4 regions of the Bradyrhizobium sp. 930_D9_N1_4 genome follow, and region 2 is predicted to be linked to each of the others. Evidence: predicted binding sites of a transcription regulator. Region 2 holds the regulator's gene; each other region holds the start of a gene.

Region 1 (5,244 bases), 1.8 Mb from region 2:
TATTGTCCGCGATGGATTTGAAGGCTGGATGACAGCTGCGGCGTAAAGTCGCTTTCCCACCGGTATTTAGGCGGCGCGCGGGGCCTTCTTCTGGAGACCAGCGGCGATCCTCAAATCTTCGACAAAGCGCTGATATTCCAGTGCCTTGGCTTCCGGATCTGGCAGTCGCAGCAGATAGGACGGGTGCACCGTCACCAGCGCCTTGCGCCCGTCGGGGAGGTCTATGAGCCGGCCGCGGGTCTTGCCGATGGGAGTGATCTTGCCGAACACGCTTTGCGCGGCGGTGGCGCCCATGGCGACGATGAGCTCGGGCTGGATTGCCGAAACTTCCCGCTCGTACCATGGCCGGCACGCCTTGATCTCCGGCGTCGCCGGTTTCTGGTGCAGGCGGATCTTTCCGCGCGGCACGAATTTGAAGTGCTTCACCGCGTTGGTGACGTAGACCTTCTGGCGGTCGACGCCGGCTTCCGCCAGCGCGCGGTCGAGCATCTGGCCGGCCGGGCCGACGAAGGGATGGCCGGCGAGGTCTTCCTTGTCGCCGGGCTGCTCGCCGACCAGCATGATGGTGGCGTCCCTCGGGCCTTCGCCGAACACGCTCTGCGTCGCGTCCTTGTAGAGCGGGCAGGCGCGGCAATGCGCGGCTTCCTCGCGAAGTGCTTCGAGATCGTCGGTAGCTAGCTTGCGTGTCATCGGAGCCTCCGGCCGCTTCTGAGGCTTGTGCGGATCGGTTGCGGCATTGGCGATCATGGCGCCGGTCATGCGCTCGGCATCCTCGATCAAGGGTTTAATGATCGAAGCCTCGGGCAGGTTCCTCCAGTATTTCTTCGGCATCTCCGTCTGCATCGCCTTCACCTTCAGCCGCGCCGGATTGAAGATGCTGGCGTAATAACGCCGCCAGGTTTCCTCGAGCCGGTCTTCACCCGGCGCCTCGTTCTTGCTGACGCCCGGCGTGAACGAGAGCGCGTGGCCGTCCCAATGCGCGCAGAGGTCCGGCGTCAGGATCGACCACGGCATATCGGCAAAACGTTTGGCGAAGAACGGCGCGGCGAGCTCGACGATGTGATGCTCCGGCTCGAACCAGGCGACGTAATGCGCTGCGCGCTCGCGGCCGATCTCGCGGAAGCGCACGAAGGCATGCATCTTGTGCTCGTCGCGATGAACCGCTCTGGCCATGGCCGTGATCTGCGCGACGTCAGGATCGGTCGCGACCTCGATGAGATCGTGATTGTCCTTCAGTCGAAACAGCAGGCGATAGAGGATCGCAAAGCGCTCGCGGTCGCGATGCAGGATCGCAGCCTTGGCGAGGTCGACGAATTTCGCCGAGACGCTGAAGGTGCCATCGTTCACTTCAAGTATCGGAGACGGCGCGGATGGCGCGAACAAATCGGCGTCGCCGCCCTGCACGGCCCATGTGACATCGGTGGGCTGCACATGATGCAGCACGAGGCTGCGCGCGGCTTTGCGCCAGCCGTCGAAATCGGTCTCGGTGTCGAGAGTGATGTACTGCATCAGAAGCCAAATCCTAGTTGCGTTGCCTTCGGCTTGAACCGCTCGATCAGCCCGGCTGCATCGAGGCGATGCGGGGTGGGACGGTGATCGCTGAGGACGATGAACGGCAGCGCCTTGTTGCGGGGCACGTGCAGCCGCGCCAGATCCGCCACGCGGATGGTGGTGGTGCGCCGCGTCGCGATGATGCGTTCAACCGCCTTGGTGCCGAAGCCCGGCACGCGCAACAGCTCCTCGCGGCTGGCGCGGTTGACGTCGAGCGGGAAGCGGTCGCGATGGCGCAGCGCCCAGGCGAGCTTTGGATCGATGTCGAGCGGCAGCATCGCGCTGTCGTCGACGATCTCACCGACGTCGAAACCGTAGAACCGCATCAGCCAGTCGGCCTGGTAGAGCCGGTGTTCGCGCAGAAGCGGCGGCTGCACCAGAGGCAAAGCGCGGCTGGCATCGGGAATCGGGCTGAAGGCGGAGTAATAGACGCGCCGCAGTTTGTACGAGCCGTAAAGATTGGAGCTGGTGTGGAGGATGGTGTGGTCGGAGGCGCTATCTGCGCCGACGATCATCTGCGTGCTTTGCCCGGCGGGCGCGAAGCGCTGCGGCTTTGCTTTCGTCTTCGCGGCGCGGCCTTCCTCGGCCTCGTCGAGCTTCAGCCGCAGCCGGCCCATGGTGCGGCGGATCGCGCGCACGTCCTTCTCCGGCGCGAATTGTTGCAGGCTCGTCTCGTCCGGCATCTCGATGTTGATGGAGAGACGGTCGGCATATTTGCCAGCCTCCGTAATCAGCGCATCGTCTGCCTCCGGAATGGTTTTCAGGTGGATGTAGCCGCGGAAGTGATGTTCCTCGCGCAGCTTGCGCGCGACGCTGACCACCTGCTCCATGGTGTAATCAGGGTTGCGGATGATGCCGGAGGAGAGGAACAGACCTTCGATGTAATTGCGCCGGTAGAAGTCGAGCGTCAGCTTGACGATCTCGTCGACGGTGAAACGGGCGCGCGGCACGTTGGACGAGGCGCGGTTGACGCAATAGAGGCAATCGTAATTGCAGGCGTTGGTCAGCAGCACCTTGAGCAGCGAGATGCAGCGTCCGTCCGGTGCGTAGGAATGGCATATGCCCATGCCCGGCGCGGTCGAGCCCATGCCCTTGCCGTCGCTGGAATCCCGCTTCTCGGTGCCGCTGGAGGCGCACGACGCGTCGTATTTGGCGGCGTCCGCGAGAATTTCCAGCTTGCGTTGCACGTCCATTGTTGAATCCCTTTGATTACGCTCATGAATCCGAAAGTCCGCCAATTCGATTGACTCACGGGTCGCCGTTAGCTTTATATTAGAACATATCATGAACAAATGAGCCAGCCGTTGGTTCTCTTTTTGAGAGCCACCGGCAATCACCCCTGAAGGAGCGGCGAGCATGAGCGGCGCACGAGCCAGCGCGCTTGCGACCTTGCGCGGCCAGATCGAGCGCATCGAGACGGCAGAGATCGTGCATCAGCAGGGTCGCGTCGCGCTCGGCCACCCCGAGGTGGACTGTGCCCTGAAGGGCGGGCTCGCCCGCGCGGTGATCCACGAGGTGTTTTGCGAAGGGCGTCAGGGCGCGGCCGCGACGGGTTTTGTCATGGGCCTCGCGGGACGCATCTCGGTGCAGCGGCCGCTATTGTGGGTGCGACAGGATTTTTCGGAAATTGAAACCGGCGCGCTGTCGATGAGCGGGCTTGCCGAGATCGGCCTCGATCCGCGCCGCGTGGTGATGGTGCGTGCGGCCGACGTCGAGAGCGCGCTGCGCAGCTCGGCCGACGCGCTCGCCTGCGATGCGCTCGGTGCCGTCGTGCTCGAGCTCTGGGGCGATGTCAGGCAGTTCGATCTCGTCGCGAGCCGCAAGCTGACGCTGGCCGCGCAATCGTCCGGCGTCACCGGCCTGATGCTGCGGATGGCCGCGCAACCTTTGCCCTCGACCGCGGAGACGCGATGGATGCTGCGCGCCGCGCATTCGCCGCCGGGCTCAGCATGGAGTGCCTGGGGCGCGCCGCGCTTCGATGCCGAGCTGTTGCGCAATCGTCATGGCCCGTGCGGCCGGTGGATCATGGAATGGAAATGTGATGAGTGCCAGTTCTCTGAACCGACGGCGTATCCTCAGCCTGTGGCTGCCGCGCCTGCCCATCGACCGGATCCAGCGTTTCTTCAACAGCGCCGGGCTGGGTAAGAATCATAATGATCCCTGCATTGTCGTCATCAAGGACACCAATGCGCTGGTGATCCATGCGCTCGACGAAACCGCCGAACGTTTAGGTCTGCATATCGGTCAGCCGCTCGCCAATGCCCGGGCGATGTGTCCGGACTTGAAGGTGTTCGACGCCGATGTCGTGGCCGATGCGAAGACGCTCAGCGACATCGCCGACTGGTGCGACCGCTTCACGCCGCTGGTGGCACTCGATGCGCCGCACGGGCTGTTTCTCGACATCACCGGCTGCGCGCATCTGTTTGGCGGCGAAGCCGCGCTGTTGCAGACGCTGGTCCGTGCGCTGGCCCGGCAAGGCTTTGCCGTCAGTGCGGCGATCGCGGGAACCTCGGTCTGCGCGCGGACGCTGACGCGGCAGACATCAGGCATCATCGTCGCCGATGGCGGAGAGGCGGCGGCCATCGACCGGTTTCCGGTGTCCGCGCTCGGTGCGGGGGAGGCCATCACCACTGGCCTCCGCCGCGCCGGGCTGAAGACCATCGGCGATGTTGCCTCGCGCGCGCCGAGCGAAATTACGGCGCGGTTCGGTGCGCGGTTCTCCACGCTGCTTGCGCATGCGCTGGGGCAGGGCGATGCGCCGATCAACCCGCGGAAACCGCTGCCGGACTACATCGTGGAGAAACGTTTCGCCGAGCCGATCGCGACCGACACCATGATCGCGATGACGCTGTCGCGGCTGGCCGATACGTTGATCGTCTCGATGGAGAAGCAGGGCAAGGGCGCGCGGCGGCTGGAGGCCGCTTTCTTCCGCACCGACGGCGCGGTGCGCGCGATCATGGTCGAGACCGGACGTCCGGTGACGCGCAGCGCCGTGATCGACCGTCTGTTCCGCGAGCGGCTCGATGCGCTCGCCGATCCCCTCGACCCCGGTTTCGGCTTCGACATGGTGCGGCTGTCGGCAAGCCGGACCGAGATCGTGGTGCAGGAGCAGCGCGACCTTGACGCCCATGTCCATGACAATGACGAGCTTTCTTTACTGATCGACCGCATTGCCGCGCGCATCGGGGGAAAGCGCGTCGTCGTGCACCTGCCTGAGGATACCCACATCCCCGAATGTGCAGTGCTGGCGGCGCCCGCGCAGCATCATCTCGCCGCCGCCATGCAGGCCGAATGGCCCGCGCGCGCCGAGAGCGAGCCGCCGCTGCGTCCCTTAAGGCTGTTCGACAAGCCGGAGCCGGTCACCGTGCCGTTTGCGACCGTACCCGACGGTCCGCCGCATCAATTCACCTGGCGCCGCGCAAAACATGCCGTGGTGCGCGTGGAAGGGCCCGAGCGCATCGCGATGGAATGGTGGCGGCAGGACGGCAAGCAATTGACGCGGGACTATTTCCGCATCGAGGATGCCGAGGGCCTGCGCTTCTGGATCTTTCGCGACGGTCTCTACGAGGGCGAGGTGTTCGACGGCGATGGCAAGCCCGCGTCTCCCGGCTGGTACGTGCACGGTCTCTTCGCATGAGCACGCCCGCTTATGCCGAGATTGGCATCACCACGAATTTCTCCTTCCTGCGCGGC
Region 2 (5,244 bases):
AGGTTGGCTTGTGCAAGCCCCTCAAGAACCGCCGGAAGATGCCCGGGATCGATATCCTCGGGCTCGCCCGCGTTGCCGGTCAAAGCCAGCATCGCGCGCGCAACCTCGTCCTGGCTATCCGCAGGGAGCTGCCGCACGGCCTGGAGCGCCTTTTCGAGCAGTTTCGTCATGGACAGGAAGATAAGCCGAGCCGGCGCCGAAAGGAAGTGTGGCTTCCCACTCCATTGAGAAGCCCGTTTTGCTTCAGCCCCTCCGCTCGGCTAGAACCTTGCCAACCGAATCCTTCGATTTGTTGCGGGAGTTCACCGTGGCCCTGATGCCGGTTTCCGACGCGCTCGCCGCGGTGCTTGCCGGCGTGCAGCCGCTGCCGGAAGAGACGGTCGCTCTCGACCAGGCCTTTCACCGCGTGCTCGCACGCGACGTTGCTGCACGACGCACGCAGCCGCCGCAGGCGATGTCGGCGATGGACGGCTATGCGGTGCGCACCGTCGACGCGGCGAAAGTCGATGCCACGCTCACCGTGATCGGCGAGGTCGCGGCAGGCCGGCCGTTCGCGGGATCGGTCGGCGCCGGCGAAGCCGTGCGGATCTTCACCGGCGGCGTCGTCCCCGATGGCGCTGATGCGGTCGTGATCCAGGAGGACACGGTCGCCGACGGCAAGCGCATCACGATCAAGGAAGCGGCGCTGACGGGGCGGCACATCCGCCCAGCCGGCGTCGATTTTCGCGAGGGCGATGTGCTCCTGCGCAAGGGAATCCGGTTGACCGAGCGAGACCTCGCCCTCGCTGCCGGCATGAATTACCCGCTGTTGCCCGTCTGCCGCCGTCCGAAGGTCGCGATCCTCGCCACCGGCGATGAATTGGTGATGCCGGGCACCACGCCCGGCCATGGCCAGATCGTCTATTCCAACGGCTACGCACTGCACGCGCTCGCCCGCAGCGAGGGCGCGGACACCGTCGATCTCGGAATTGCCGCCGACACCCTGGAAGCCACCAGCGCGGGCATCCGCCGCGCGCGGGAGAGCGGCGCCGACATCCTGATCACGACCGGCGGCGCCTCGGTCGGCGACCATGATCTGGTGCAGCAGGCGCTCAGGGACGAAGGTATCTCCATGGCGTTCTGGAAGATCGCGATGCGGCCGGGCAAGCCGATGATGAATGGGCAACTCGGTCCGATGCGCGTGATCGGCCTCCCCGGCAATCCCGTATCATCCTACGTTTGCGGCTTCCTGTTCATGGTTCCGCTGATTCGCGCGCTCGCGGGCCGTTCGACGATTCATCATCGCCGCGAACGCGCCGTGCTCGGCGGCGATGTCGGCGCCAATGACCAGCGCGAGGATTACCTGCGCGCGCGCCTCGCGTGGCGCGACGACGGTGCGCTGATCGCCCTTCCGGTCAATCACCAGGATTCTTCGCTGCTTGCGAATCTCGCTGCGGCACAGGCACTTCTCGTGCGCGCACCGTTCGCGCCGAAGGCCGAGCAAGGCTCGCCTTGCGAGGTGTTGCGACTGCCCGTCTGATCGCGTCGTTCGCATGCGTTCCGCGAACTTTGTCGCGTTCACGGTAAATTAAGCAGTTGCGGAACATGTATCGAACATATAGTGTCCGTTCATGATTTGTTTCGAGCATGTAGCGGCTTATCGCTGAATTCAGCGTCTCGGAATCGAACGACATCAACCGGGGGATTTTGGTCGAGATGTTAACGCGCAAACAATACGAGCTCCTGCGGTTCATCAGCGAGCGGCTGAAGGAAAGCGGCGTGCCGCCCTCCTTCGACGAGATGAAGGACGCGCTCGACCTGCGCTCCAAGTCGGGCATCCATCGCCTGATCACCGCACTCGAGGAGCGCGGCTTCATCCGTCGCCTGCCCAACCGTGCCCGCGCCATCGAGGTGATCAAGCTGCCCGAGCTTCAGGCCGCTGCCGGCAACCGCCGCGGCTTCACGCCGAGCGTCATCGAGGGCAATCTCGGCAAGGTGCGCACGACCTCCAGCCCGTCCGCCGACGAGGGCGAGCGCCCCGTCGCGGTGCCCGTGATGGGCCGGATCGCGGCAGGTACGCCGATCGAGGCGTTGCAGACCCGCAGCCACACCATCAGCGTCCCGCCCGACATGCTCGGCTCGGGCGAGCATTACGCGCTCGAAGTGCGCGGCGATTCCATGGTGGAAGCCGGCATCCTCGACGGCGACATGGCGCTGATCCAGCGCAACGAGAGCGCCGATACCGGCGACATCGTGGTGGCGCTGATCGACGACGAGGAAGCGACCCTGAAGCGCTTCCGCCGCCGCGGCGCCTCCATCGCGCTCGAGCCCGCCAACGCGGCCTATGAGGTGCGCATCCTGCCGCCCAACCGGGTCAAGATACAGGGCAAGCTGATCGGGCTGTATCGCAAGTACTGATCTCGAAAGCGCTTGGCCCACCCGCGCTCACGCGATCCACGATCGCGATCAACAATTGGAGCGGACGATTGTCCGCTCCCGCTGGATAGTCTTTCTAGTTTCGCGCAGATTATCCGGCCTCTCCTCCAGCGCTAGATCCTCGGCACGCCCGCGCGAAGCAGCATCGCTTCGCAGGCTTTAAGGTCTCGAGGAGAAATCATGCGCAAGATCATCTTCAGGACAGTCGCGGCGGCGCTGGTCGCAGCATCAGCGTCGCAAGCCGTCGCCACGCCATCGCGGCACCATGTCCGCAAGGAGACGGCGATGCGCACACAGGTTCGCAACGCCCACGATGCCGCCGCGCAGCCATCGCAGCCGGGCTGGCCATATTCGGGCTGGTCGGCACCTGCGGGGCGCTGAGACGCGACTCTCGCATGCGTGTGAGCGGGCCTTGTTCCCAGTGACCTCGATAATGTGATCGCGGCTGCGGCGGCGAGCCGCAGATTTGCCTACAACCGGGCAGACGCTTCGATGCTTCCACTCTGATGGAGGCCTGCGCCTCGAGAGGAGACGCGGGTCGCTATCCCGGAATGAGGAGCACCCCCGATGTGTGACTACAGCCTGCACGCCATCGCATCGCGTCCCGCAGAGGTCGGCGAGACCATCGTCTCGACGAACTTCCGCGGCACCTCGACGCGCGGCTTTGCCTCCGCAGCCGATCCGACGATCGCCGTCTGCCTGCTGCCGGGAACGGAGCTCGCCTTCGCCGACAACGTCCGCTACGACAATCGCTGGATCTGGACACGCACGATCAACTCGCGTGTCGGCAAGTTCGGCAAGATCGATCCGCACATCCCCGACCGCCATCATGACGCAATCGAATTTCCCGACGGCAAATATGTGCTGGTGACGCAGCTCGTCGAGGGCCAGCGCGCGACCGTGCTGCAACTGCCGGTGACCCTGCCGACCGGTGAGCGCGAGCACAAACCGCAGATCATCTCCGACGGCCGGCCAACGACCCCGCGCCTGCCGATCGGCTGAGACAGCATCTCCGGCCGAGAGGTCGGGGTGAGGATTGAAATCGCCATCGCCGGCCGAGGCCGGCGAGATGGTGGCACTTGTGTCCCGCGAAACCCCATGGGGCGGGCCACGCCGACACAGCTCCCGCCGCACGAAGTTTGCGCTGTCCTGCCTGAATTTTGAACGTCCGTTTCGCAAGCAAATAGCCGATGCTGGTCGGGCTTGAGGCGGCGGACACGTTCGATGAAAACCTTCATTCGCGTCGTTGAACTCTGGGTGCCCGACCGGACGCGCATGCGGCTGGAATTCGGTGGCGGCCTCTACGGCGACGAGGGCCTCTCCGCCTTCAAGACCATGAGCGAGACTCTGCGCTTCGGATATGACGAGGGCCTTCCCGGCAAGGCCTGGGCAAGCGGCCACCCCGTGATCCTCACCAAATTCGCCAACTCCTATTTCAAGCGAACCGATCAGGCGCTCGCGGCTGGCCTCACCTGCGGCGTGGCCGTGCCGCTGTTTGCCGGCGAATTCCTGCAGGCCGTCATGGTGCTGTTCTGCGGCGACGACGAGGCCCATGTCGGCGCGATCGAGCTCTGGCACAACGACGCCGAAATCTCCCACGAGATGGGACTCGTCGACGGCTATTACGGCGCGGCGGAGATGTTCGAATTCAACTCCCGCCACACCAAATTTCCGCGCGGCTTCGGCCTGCCCGGCCGCACCTGGAAAGCCGGCCTGCCGCTGATCATCAGGGACCTGCACGACGCCAAGAGCTTTCTGCGCTGGGAGGACGCCGCCAAGATCGGCATCAATCTCGGCGTCGGCGTCCCCTACCGGACCGGCAATGACCACACTTGGGTGCTAACCTTCCTGTCGGCGCAGGCAACCCCGATCGCACGACGCTTCGAGATCTGGGTCCCGAACGAGGCTCGTTCGGCATTGATCTTTCGCGCCGGCGATTGCAGCGCGCAGACCGACCTCGCCGCGCTCTACGAAACGAAATCGATTGCCAAAGGCGAAGGCAGCATCGGCGGGGCCTGGGTCACCGGCATGCCCGCGCTCAACGAGGACCTCGCGCATGACGGCTCGATCGCAGGCTCCGAGGCCCGCGCGGCCGGCTTGAGCCGGATGGTGGCCCTGCCGGTGATCGGGAGCACAGGGCTCGACGCCATGCTGGTCTGGTACCTGTAGCAGGTCCGCTCAATCCTCAGCCTGCAAGTCGGCTTCCGATGGCGTCGCGTCCCTGCTGCGAGGCGCAGCCGTCTTCGGTGTAAGGCTTCCGTCGAAATCCGCTTCGCCTGCGATCGCCGGCGACCACGGACGGTCGGTGCCTCTGGCTTTCACCGCCTGGACCGCAAAGCCGTCGCCGCGCCGTGTCAGCGCGAGCGCGCCTTGGGCAGCGAGACGTGGACGATCGACCACCATCGCCGCGCAATCCGGCGGCGCGGGCCGCGCCGTCACCACCAGCGCGGCACGGCTGCAATCATCCGCCAGGGAATCGATGCGCAAGGCCAGCGCGACCAGGCGGCCGTCGGCGAGCGGCGTCACGCAGCCGGCCTCGTCGCACGACACACCATGGGCCAGCGAGGCGCTGCCGGCGTCGCGCGGATCGGCGTCCGCAGCCAGCCACTCCTTCAGCAGAAAGCTGTCCTTGCCGGCCCTGATCAGATGCAGGCGCCCGTCCTCGCCACGCACCGCCACGCTCTGGCCGTCCCCGGCGATCAGGACGTCGGGCTGCCGCACTGATAGCCCCCAGGCGATCGCAGCCAGCAGCACCAGCGCGCCGGACCATCGCAGCGGGGTGCGCAGCAGGCCCATCACGATGATCCCGAGACTGGCCAGGATCAGCGG
Region 3 (5,244 bases), 800 kb from region 2:
TCGTATGGAAGAGTGCGCGAACGCAAGCCAACGTGACGGCAACTCTGCAGCGTGAAGCCGAGAGACAAAGATCATTCAACGAGCAGGAAATGCGAGCTTGGAATGCGTCAATCGAAAAGAACCGGCGCAACGCAACAAAGCGCGAGCGAGCTTTGCGACGATTTGACCAGACCAGAGACGCCCCGCAGAACGCAACGAGCCCTCCGTGAACCGTCCAGCCGTCCTTGTCGAACACTGTCTTGAAGCCCTCGACATTGTCGCAAACGGTGCATCACCCTTTATCCCAGGGAGGCCAAAGGCGACGGCCCGGCTGAACTCGATCAGGAAGCCAGATCAGGACACACGGTGTTGCCGAACCTCTCCAGGATTCAAGTTCAACGCTGCAGCATCATCGGCGCTAAGTTCGCGTTGTATCAGGCTGGCGCTCCAACCCTCGGGAATGACGTCCAGTACGCGGTCAACGGCTTCGTCACGACCGGTTGCTGCGAGCCAAATTTGCCGCTCGCCGCTGTCAGTCATCACACGAACCAAATGAACTCGCTGCATTATCTTACAAGCGCGGGCCCAAGCTTAGGTTTCATCGCTAGAGAAGAGAGGCAGCGGCCAATGAGCCGCCTCGCGGCGACCTTACTCTGCGGTTTTGCGACCTGAAGCGGTCGCGGCGCTTCGCATCGCTCGCTTCCCTTTGCCTTCAGCGTGAACAGGAACGGCGCATTGATCTTCTCGATGAATTTGCGGCCATCCTTAGTCGGTTCGATGCCAGCGGCAATCTCGATCCACTTGCGCGCGGCGACTTCGGGATTGGCGTAGGGGCGCGGCACTTGGGGCCTGAAGGAATGGTACCCGAATAGAAGCTTTAAGGTGAAGGACGACGAAAAGAAGGACGACAAGAAGCCCCAAAAAGAGCCCGGGAAAGCCGGGCTTGATGCCGCCCTGGAATAAGAAAGAGGCCGCCCACTGAGGGCGGCCTTACTCTGTCGGAGGAATGGGGGTTGCGTTCAGCAGATTGGAAATGGCTGTCACCAACTGTGCCGGCGCAAATGGCTTGGCGAGGAGAAGGCTATTGGGAACCCCGTGTACCGGCCATTGGTTGGCGCTGCCCCCTGACATGTAGACAACGGGGAAATTAGGGTCGATGGCTCTGGCGCATCTTGCTACCTCCCAGCCGTCCACGGTGCCGGCCAAGTTAATGTCGGTGACGAGCGCGCGATATTTGCTGTTGGTGCCCTGTAGCAATGTAACGGCTTCCTCGCCTGAGGCTGCGACCTCCGCTTCAAAGCCGCCGTCAACAAGAGCGTCTTCAACGATTGCCCAAATCAGTTGTTCGTCTTCCACGACGAGAATCGCAAGCGATAGCTGTTCTGACACAAAAAATGCTCCCCCCGGCAGCCCTTGACCCGACGCGGAGCAAGCAAAAAGGTTCCAATGCGCCAAAGTGAACTTAGGCCGCTGCGAAAATCAAAAGCCACCAGGGGGTGAAAGGCCCACTCGTCGCCGTAAAGAACATATTGCGAACAGAGAACATATAGGGTACATTGTTTTTATCGACGAGCCGCCCTGCCAATCGTTTGTCCCGCACCCGAATCCTCGCCATAAGGAGCACGACCCAATGTCCACCTCTGCCCTGCGTATCGTCGAAGGATCTTCCATGGACAAGAGTAAAGCCCTGGCCGCCGCGCTCTCCCAGATCGAGCGCCAGTTCGGCAAGGGCTCGGTGATGAAGCTCGGCAAGAACGACCGCTCGATGGATGTCGAGGCGGTCTCGTCGGGCTCGCTGGGGCTTGATATCGCGCTCGGGATCGGCGGCCTGCCAAAGGGGCGCGTCGTGGAAATCTACGGGCCGGAATCCTCGGGCAAGACCACGCTGGCGCTGCACACGGTGGCGGAAGCGCAGAAGAAGGGCGGCATCTGCGCCTTCATCGACGCCGAGCATGCGCTCGACCCGGTCTATGCCCGCAAGCTGGGCGTCAACATCGACGAACTCCTGATCTCGCAGCCCGACACCGGCGAGCAGGCGCTGGAAATCTGCGACACGCTGGTGCGTTCGGGGGCGGTCGACGTTCTGGTGGTCGATTCGGTCGCGGCGCTGGTGCCGAAGGCCGAGCTCGAAGGCGAAATGGGCGATGCGCTGCCGGGCCTCCAGGCCCGTCTGATGAGTCAGGCGCTGCGCAAGCTGACGGCCTCGATCAACAAGTCCAATACCATGGTGATCTTCATCAACCAGATCCGCATGAAGATCGGTGTGATGTACGGCTCGCCGGAAACCACGACCGGCGGCAACGCGCTGAAGTTCTACGCCTCCGTCCGCCTCGACATCCGCCGCATCGGCGCGATCAAGGAGCGCGACGAAGTGGTCGGCAACACCACCCGCGTCAAGGTGGTGAAGAACAAGCTGGCGCCGCCCTTCAAGCAGGTCGAGTTCGACATCATGTACGGCGAGGGCGTCTCCAAGATGGGCGAGATCCTCGATCTCGGTGTCAAAGCCGGCATCGTCGAGAAATCCGGCGCCTGGTTCTCCTATGACAGCCAGCGCCTCGGCCAGGGCCGCGAGAACTCGAAAGCGTTCCTGAAGGCCAACCCCGACATCACCGCCAAGATCGAGACCTCGATCCGCCAGAACTCCGGCCTGATCTCCGAGCAGATTCTGGCCGGCACGCCCGAGAGCGACGCCGACGGTGAGGAGCCGGGGGACGAGTAAACTTTAACGCGAAGAGTTTTTCGCGAGGAGCGGGCGCTGAGGACGTTGAGTTGCCGACGTCGTCAGTGCCCGTTTCGTTTTGGGGTACAAGGGATATCGGATCAGTTGTTGAGCCCGGGATCGTTGTGAGTTTGAATCAATCCGCGGTCATTGCCGCTCGCCGGATCATTATTGAGGCGGCGAAAAGCATACTTTCTGGAGGCGTGTCTCCGATAGAAGGTGCCAGAGCAATCGCAAGGCACAGCTTCGAGGCCCGTCTTGAAGACGATTCCGATATCTTGCCCTTCGTTGGAATTGCTTCGGAGACCGAGGCCTTGCCGCTGGGACGCGAAAGGGGGCGCTGGCAAGCGAGCGCGCCCGCGGAACTCCAGGGAAAGATCGATGAATCCCAAGCCTGGGCACTCACGCTCGCAGGCACCCATTGCCAGAGCCTTGTGGCTCGGTCGGGAAGCCTGATGCTTTGGCCTGACGACTAGTGCCGTAGGGTGGGCAAAGGCGCGCAAGCGCCGTGCCCACGATCTGTCACGTCATGCAAAGGTGGTGGGCACGCTTCCGCCTTCGCTCTGCGAGCTTCGGCGGACAAGTCGCTTTGCCCACCCTACGAGACCTCCGTTGGGGCCTACTCCGCGGCTTCTGCGTAATCGCTCACCGGCGGGCACGAGCACACCAGATTGCGGTCGCCATAGACGTTGTCGACGCGGCCCACCGGGCACCAGTATTTGTCGGTGCGCGAGGTGCCGGCGGGGAAGCAGCCTTCGCTGCGGGTGTAGGCGCGCGCCCAGTCGTCATCGGCGATGTCGTGCACGGTGTGCGGGGCGTGGCGCAGAGGCGAGGCCTCGATCTTGAAGCGGCCGGCCTCGACCTCGGCGATCTCCTTGCGGATCGCGATCATGGCGTCGCAGAATCGGTCCAGCTCCGCCTTCGATTCGGATTCGGTCGGCTCGATCATCAGCGTGCCCGGCACCGGGAAGCTCATGGTCGGCGCGTGGAAGCCGTAATCGATCAGGCGTTTTGCGATGTCGTCCACCGTAACGCCTGACGTCGTCTTCAGCGCGCGGGGATCGACGATGCACTCATGCGCGACGCGTCCCCTGGCGTTCTTGTAGAGCACCGGGAAATGCGCATCGAGGCGCGCGGCGATGTAGTTGGCGTTGAGGATCGCGATCTCGGTGGCGCGCTTCAAGCCTTCGCCGCCCATCATCAGGATGTAGATGTAGGAGATGGTCAGGATCGAGGCCGAGCCGAACGGTGCGGCCGAGACCGGACCGACCGGCGCATCGCCTTGCGTCGCGGGGTGACCGGGCAGGAACGGCGCGAGATGCGCCTTGACGCCGATCGGGCCCATGCCGGGGCCGCCGCCGCCATGCGGGATGCAGAAGGTCTTGTGCAGGTTGAGGTGGCTGACATCGGCGCCGTAATCGCCGGGCCTGCTAAGGCCGACCTGCGCGTTGAGATTGGCGCCGTCCAGATACACCTGGCCGCCATGGCCATGGACGATGTCGCAGATCTCGCGGATGTGCTCCTCGAACACGCCATGCGTCGAGGGATAGGTGATCATGACAGCGGCGAGATTGGCCGAGTGCTTTTCCGCCTTGGCGCGGAGATCATTGACGTCGACGTCGCCGTTCTTTTCACAGGCGACCACCACCACGTCCATGCCGACCATCGCGGCCGAGGCCGGGTTGGTGCCGTGGGCGGAGGAGGGGATCAGGCAGATTTTCCGGTGCGTCTCGCCGCGTGCCGCGTGATAGCCGCGGATCGCGAGCAGGCCGGCATATTCGCCCTGCGCGCCCGAATTCGGTTGCAGCGAGATCGCGTCATAGCCGGTGATGTCGCACAGCCATTTTTCCAGCCGCGCGAACAGCGCGTGATAGCCCTTGGCCTGCTCGCGCGGGGCGAACGGGTGGAGGCTGCCGAATTCCGGCCAGGTCAGCGGCATCATCTCGGTGGTCGCGTTCAGCTTCATCGTGCAGGAGCCGAGCGGGATCATGGCGCGGTCGAGCGCGAGGTCGCGGTCGCTGAGCTTGCGCATGTAGCGTAGCATCTCGGTTTCCGAGCGATGCGCGTGGAACACCGGATGGGTGAGGAATTCGGTCGCGCGCTTCAGCGCGTCCGGCAGCGCCTCGCGCGTGGTCGCGTCGACCTCGGCATAGGCAAGCGTGCCGCCGAAGGCGCGCCAGACGGCTTCGACCGTGGCTGATGTCGTGGTCTCGTCGAGCGCGATGCGCAAGCTCGTTTCGCCGACGCCGAGATTGATTGTCTGGGCGGCCGCGCGAGCGACGATCTCGGCGCGCCTGGCGCCGGCATCGACGCTGAGCGTGTCGAAGAAGCTTTCGGACTGCAGCGTGAAGCCGAGCTTGCGCAGGCCGGCCGCGAGCACGGCGGCGCGGCGATGGACGTTGCGCGCGATCTGCGCCAGTCCTTCCGGGCCGTGATAGACCGCATACATCGAGGCGATCACGGCGAGCAGCACCTGCGCGGTGCAGATGTTGGAGGTCGCCTTCTCGCGGCGGATGTGCTGCTCGCGGGTCTGGAGCGCGAGGCGG
Region 4 (5,244 bases), 100 kb from region 2:
ACTCGGCGGCTTCCTCGACGGTCATGTCGAGCACGTCGGCGATGCTCTTGCCCTTGAACAGGACTTCGAGCGTCTCGCGGTTGTAGCGCTTGCCCTTGCAGACATCGCAGGTGACGTAGACGTCGGGCAGGAAGTGCATCTCGATCTTGATGACGCCGTCGCCCTGGCAGGCCTCGCAGCGGCCACCCTTGACGTTGAAGGAGAAGCGGCCGGGCTCGTAGCCGCGCGCCTTGGCTTCGGGCAGGCCGGCGAACCATTCGCGGATCGGCGTGAAGGCGCCGGTATAGGTCGCGGGGTTCGAGCGCGGGGTGCGGCCGATCGGCGACTGGTCGATGTCGATGATCTTGTCGATATGCTCGAGGCCCTCGATGCGGTCGTGTGGGGCGGCGCCCTCGCTGGCGTTGTTCAGCTTGCGGGCGATGGCCTTGTAGAGCGTGTCGATCAGCAGCGTCGACTTGCCGCCGCCGGAGACGCCGGTGACGGCGGTGAACAGGCCGAGCGGAATTTCCGCCGTGACGTTCTTGAGATTGTTGCCGCGTGCGTTGACCACTTTGATGGTGCGGCGATGGTTCGGCGGGCGCCGCTCCGGCACCTCGACCTCGAGCTCGCCGGTCAGGTATTTGCCGGTCAGCGATTTCGGGTTGCGCATGATCTCGGCGGGCGTGCCCTCGGCGACGATGTTGCCGCCATGCATGCCGGCGCCGGGGCCGATGTCGAGCACGTAATCGGCCAGAAGGATGGCGTCTTCGTCATGCTCGACCACGATCACGGTATTGCCCAGATCGCGCAGCCGCTTGAGGGTGTCGAGCAGGCGCGCATTGTCGCGCTGGTGCAGGCCGATCGAGGGCTCGTCCAGTACGTAGAGCACGCCGGTCAGGCCCGAGCCGATCTGGGAGGCCAGGCGGATGCGCTGGCTCTCGCCGCCGGACAGCGTGCCGGAGGAGCGGGACAGCGTGAGATAGTTGAGGCCGACGTCGAGCAGGAAGGTGAGGCGCTCGCGGATTTCCTTGAGGATGCGGCCGGCGATCTCGTTCTGCTGCGCGTTGAGGGTATCAGGCACGGTCTCGAACCACGCGCCGGCGCCCTTCACGGACATCTCGGAGATCTCGCCGATGTGCTTGCCGCCGATCTTGACGCAGAGCGCCTCGGGCTTGAGCCGGAAGCCGTTGCAGGCGCCGCAGGGCACGTCGTGGAAATATTTCGCCAGCTCCTCGCGCGCCCACTCGCTCTCGGTCTCGCGATAGCGGCGGTTGATGTTGGTGATGACGCCCTCGAACGGCTTCTTGGTGTCGTAGGAGCGCACCCCGTCCTCGTAGGAGAACTTGATCTCGTCCTCGCCGGAGCCGTGGAGGATGGCGTTCTGCGTCTTTTTCGGCAGGTCCTTCCACTTGGTGGTCAGCGTGAACTTGTAGTGCTTGCCGAGCGCGGTCAGCGTCTGCACGTAGTAGGGCGACGACGACTTGGCCCAGGGCGCGATCGCGCCCTTGCCGATGGCGAGCTCCTTGTCGGGGATGACGAGATCCTCGTCGACATGCTGCTCGACGCCGAGGCCGCCGCAGGCGGGGCAGGCGCCGTAGGGGTTGTTGAACGAGAACAGGCGCGGCTCGATCTCGGGGATGGTGAAGCCAGAGACGGGGCAGGCGAACTTTTCCGAGAACAGGATGCGCTCGGGGCCGCTCTTGTCGTGGATCTTTGCGGTCTTCTTCTTTTCCTCGGCCGGCGCTGTGGCCGCCGGCGCGTCGGCGAACTCGACGACGGCAAGGCCCTCGGCGAGCTTCAGCGCGGTCTCGAAGCTTTCGGCGAGGCGCTGGCCGATATCGGCGCGCACCACGATGCGGTCGACCACGACGTCGATGTCGTGTGGGAATTTCTTGTCCAGGGTCGGCGCTTCCGCAAGCTCATGGAAGGTGCCGTCGACCTTGACGCGCTGAAAGCCCTTCTTGAGCCATTCGGCGAGCTCCTTGCGGTACTCGCCCTTGCGGCCGCGCACGACCGGCGCGAGCAGATAGAGGCGGGTGCCTTCCGGCAGCGCCAGCACGCGGTCCACCATCTGCGAGACGGTCTGGCTCTCGATCGGCAAGCCGGTCGCGGGCGAATAGGGTACGCCGACGCGTGCCCAGAGCAGGCGCATGTAGTCGTAGATTTCGGTGACGGTGCCGACGGTCGAGCGCGGGTTTTTCGAGGTCGTCTTCTGCTCGATCGAGATCGCCGGCGAGAGGCCGTCGATCTGGTCGACGTCGGGCTTCTGCATCATCTCCAGGAACTGGCGGGCATAGGCGGATAGCGATTCGACGTAGCGGCGCTGGCCCTCGGCGTAGATGGTGTCGAAGGCGAGCGAGGATTTGCCGGAGCCGGAGAGGCCGGTGAACACCACGAGCTTGTCGCGGGGAATTTCGACGTCGACATTCTTGAGGTTGTGCTCGCGCGCGCCACGGATCGTAATTGCGTGCCGGCTGGAGCCGGCGTTCGGTTGTTGGCGCTTCGCCTTGATCACTTCATCCATCCTGGTGGTCCTCAAGGAATCCCGAGGGCAAATTTCCAAAGGGCGCGCGATCGCGCCAACGTAGAAGGCACGCTTCGCCCGGAACCGGGATCGGCGCCGATGGGGTTGTCAGCGAACGTAGGAAGAACGGGAGTGGATTTCCAGTGGCGTGTGCGAATCGTCAACGGATTGTTGGCGCGCTGGCGGCATCTGGCAGGAGCGGGCAAATCGGAACATGCGAAGGGCCGGCGCGAGGCCGGCCCTTCGTTCGCGTTTGGATGCGGATTTGGGGCAATCCGCGCAGAGACAGGACTTGGAGGTTCCTGCGGAAACTCTGGCTCAATGCTCCGGGTCAGTATTTGGCAACGACCGGGCCGCCCCAGCGGTAATTGATACGAATCAGGCCCATGTCGATGTCCTGGCCGATCCGGTCGGTACGCGGGGCGAAGCCGCCGACGAGGGTTGCGAAGTCGGCGCTGTGATGGCCGAGGAATACGTGGTTGTACTCGCCGCCGACCGACCAGTTTTCGGCAAAGCCCCATTCCACGCCGATGCCGACCGTGTAGCCCCAGCGGGTCTGGTTGACGCTGTTGAACGCCGCCGCTGCGGGCGCGCCCGGAAAGAAGGTGTCGTATTTGCTGTGGGCTACGGCGGCGCCGGCCTTGCCGTAAAGCAACAGGCTGTTGACGGCGTAGCCCATCTGGCCGGTGAAGAGACCGAAGCTGTCGATCCTGGTCTGGTTGGTGATCGGCGCCAACGCCACGCTGACATTGTTGCCCTTGAAGTCGGCCCAGTTGCCCTGGCCCTCGATGCCGAACACCCAGCGCGACTTCTGCCAGCGATAGCCGAGCTGTCCGCCGACCGTGCCACCGCCCGCATTGTGACAGCCTTCGCCGACGGCCGGATCGACCGCAACGCCAAGCGCGCTGGTCACGCCCCAGCAGGCGTGGGCCAGGCCGCCGCCGCCATTGATGCCGACATAGATACCGCTCCAGTCATAGGTGAGGACAGGCGCCACGGGCGCCTTGTAGAGTGGCATATCGGCGGCACCGGCGGGTGCGACCGCGCCGAGTGCGAACAGGCTGACCGCAGCCAGCGCCCAGGAATTTGGTGTCGAGGACTTCAGCGTCCGAGTCTTGAGCGCCAATGTTTTCATTTCACGTCCCCAACGCACCGAGCCAATTCGCGTGGGCGATTTGCGCCCCACGATTCCTTGACGGTCCGGCGCACCCTCGCGCGAAAACAAAAAGGCCGGCGCAAGGCCGGCCTTTCGTAACGCGGATGGCGTTGGAGCTAAGTACTGAACTCAGTACTTGGCGACGATCGGGCCGCCGAAAGTGTAGTTCAGGCGAACCGTGGCCATATCCACGTCCTGCTTGATGCTGTCGCTGCGGGTGGTCACGCCAAGGAAGGTGAAGGTGTCGGTGTGCTTGCCCATGAACAGGTGGTTGTATTCGACCGCGACCGACCAGTTCGGAGCGAAGCCAAACTCGATGCCGGTGCCGACGGTGCCGCCCCAACGCGTGTCGTTCACGGTGTCGAGCGTAACGCCAGCCACCGAGCCATTGAACTTGTTGTGGGTGACGGCCGCGCCGCCCTTCACGTACCAGAGCACGTTATTCCAGGCGTAACCGACCTGGCCGGTGAAGAGGCCGATGGCGTCGATCTTGGTGTTGTTCACCAGCGGCGCGAGAGCGGCCGGGGAGCTGGTATTCGAGCCCTTCAGGTCAGCCCAATCGCCCTGGGCTTCGAGGCCGAACACCCAGCTGGCCGACTGCCAGCGATAGCCGATCTGACCGCCGACGATAGCGCCGGTCGCATTGTGACAGCCCTCGGGCGTGACCGGAATTGCGGCGACGCCGACAGCGGTGAGATCCCAGCAATTATGGCTCGAGCCACCACCGGCGTTGGCGCCGATGTAGAAGCCGGACCAGTTGTAGATCGAGGAGATCGCCACCGGAGCTTTGGTGTAGGGGCGGGCCGCCAGATCAGCGGCCGAAGCCGGAGCGGCGAGAGCGAACAAACAGGCCGAAGCCAACAAAACCTTTTTCATCTTCAACAAATCCCAGTCCCGGTTTCTGATATTGCCTTCCGTGCGGTGGAAGGGCAGCGGACGCGTTGGTCCAACTGCTGACGGTCTACATCAATAAAGCTGCAAGTTGTGTCGCTCAAAAGTCACAGCAACCACAAAATGTAACAATGCCTGACCCATTGTTGCTCCTGCACACATGAAAACGAAAAAGGCCGGCGCGAGGCCGGCCTTTGATCTTAATGAGATATCAGAGGGATATCAGTACCTCGTGGGCGCGCCCCAGTTGAAGTGATAGTTCACACCGGCCTTGACCGTGTGCACGGTATCATTCCACTCGGAGCGATTGGTCGCTACGGGGCTGTACTGAATGGCGCTGTTGCCGAAATCGATATAGTTGTACTCGACCTTTGCGGACCAGTTCGGAGCGAACATGTATTCGGCGCCGGCACCGACGGTCCAACCCCAACGCCAGTCGTTTTGCACGAAGACGTTTCCGGGGATGCCGTCATAGCGATGTTGGATGTCGCCGACCGCCGCACCGCCGCTGACGAACCATAGAGCGGGACCGGTCGAATAGCCGAGGCGGCCCTTGATATCGCCGAAGCTGCGGATCTTCGTGAAGTAGGTGTCGCCAAGGCCGGCATTGATCCCGGCTGAACGGCCGCTGATATCAGACCAGTGGTAATCGCCTTCGATGCCGAACACGACCGGACCCGACTGCCAGTTGTAG

Evidence for each region. Region 2 encodes LexA, which represses DNA repair genes until DNA is damaged. Its sites were predicted from a motif close to TGTTCNNNNTGTGTTCNG; they were not measured.
Region 1: the regulator LexA is predicted to act here: its motif matches at 2,825-2,842, upstream of AB7532_RS11220 (putative DNA modification/repair radical SAM protein).
Region 3: the regulator LexA is predicted to act here: its motif matches at 1,500-1,517, upstream of recA (recombinase RecA).
Region 4: the regulator LexA is predicted to act here: its motif matches at 2,615-2,632, upstream of uvrA (excinuclease ABC subunit UvrA).

The regions. Positions count from the first base shown of each region.
Region 1 is NZ_CP197236.1:2,420,387-2,425,630, forward strand. Features, by position in the region: gene AB7532_RS11215 (UdgX family uracil-DNA binding protein) at 67-1,509, opposite strand; gene AB7532_RS11220 (putative DNA modification/repair radical SAM protein) at 1,509-2,744, opposite strand; gene AB7532_RS11225 (ImuA family protein) at 2,908-3,696, shown strand; gene AB7532_RS11230 (Y-family DNA polymerase) at 3,593-5,188, shown strand; gene AB7532_RS11235 (error-prone DNA polymerase) at 5,185-5,244, shown strand, end outside.
Region 2 is NZ_CP197236.1:4,206,343-4,211,586, forward strand. Features, by position in the region: gene AB7532_RS19790 (hypothetical protein) at 1-170, opposite strand, end outside; gene AB7532_RS19795 (molybdopterin molybdotransferase MoeA) at 308-1,519, shown strand; gene lexA (transcriptional repressor LexA) at 1,696-2,397, shown strand; gene AB7532_RS19805 (hypothetical protein) at 2,596-2,796, shown strand; gene AB7532_RS19810 (hypothetical protein) at 2,983-3,417, shown strand; gene AB7532_RS19815 (GAF domain-containing protein) at 3,640-4,584, shown strand; gene AB7532_RS19820 (ComEC/Rec2 family competence protein) at 4,594-5,244, opposite strand, start outside.
Region 3 is NZ_CP197236.1:5,010,059-5,015,302, reverse strand. Features, by position in the region: gene AB7532_RS23910 (hypothetical protein) at 1-209, shown strand, start outside; gene AB7532_RS23905 (hypothetical protein) at 546-821, opposite strand; gene AB7532_RS23900 (response regulator transcription factor) at 970-1,368, opposite strand; gene recA (recombinase RecA) at 1,610-2,698, shown strand; gene gcvP (aminomethyl-transferring glycine dehydrogenase) at 3,318-5,244, opposite strand, start outside.
Region 4 is NZ_CP197236.1:4,103,915-4,109,158, reverse strand. Features, by position in the region: gene uvrA (excinuclease ABC subunit UvrA) at 1-2,503, opposite strand, end outside; gene AB7532_RS19325 (outer membrane protein) at 2,835-3,638, opposite strand; gene AB7532_RS19320 (outer membrane protein) at 3,789-4,535, opposite strand; gene AB7532_RS19315 (outer membrane protein) at 4,773-5,244, opposite strand, start outside.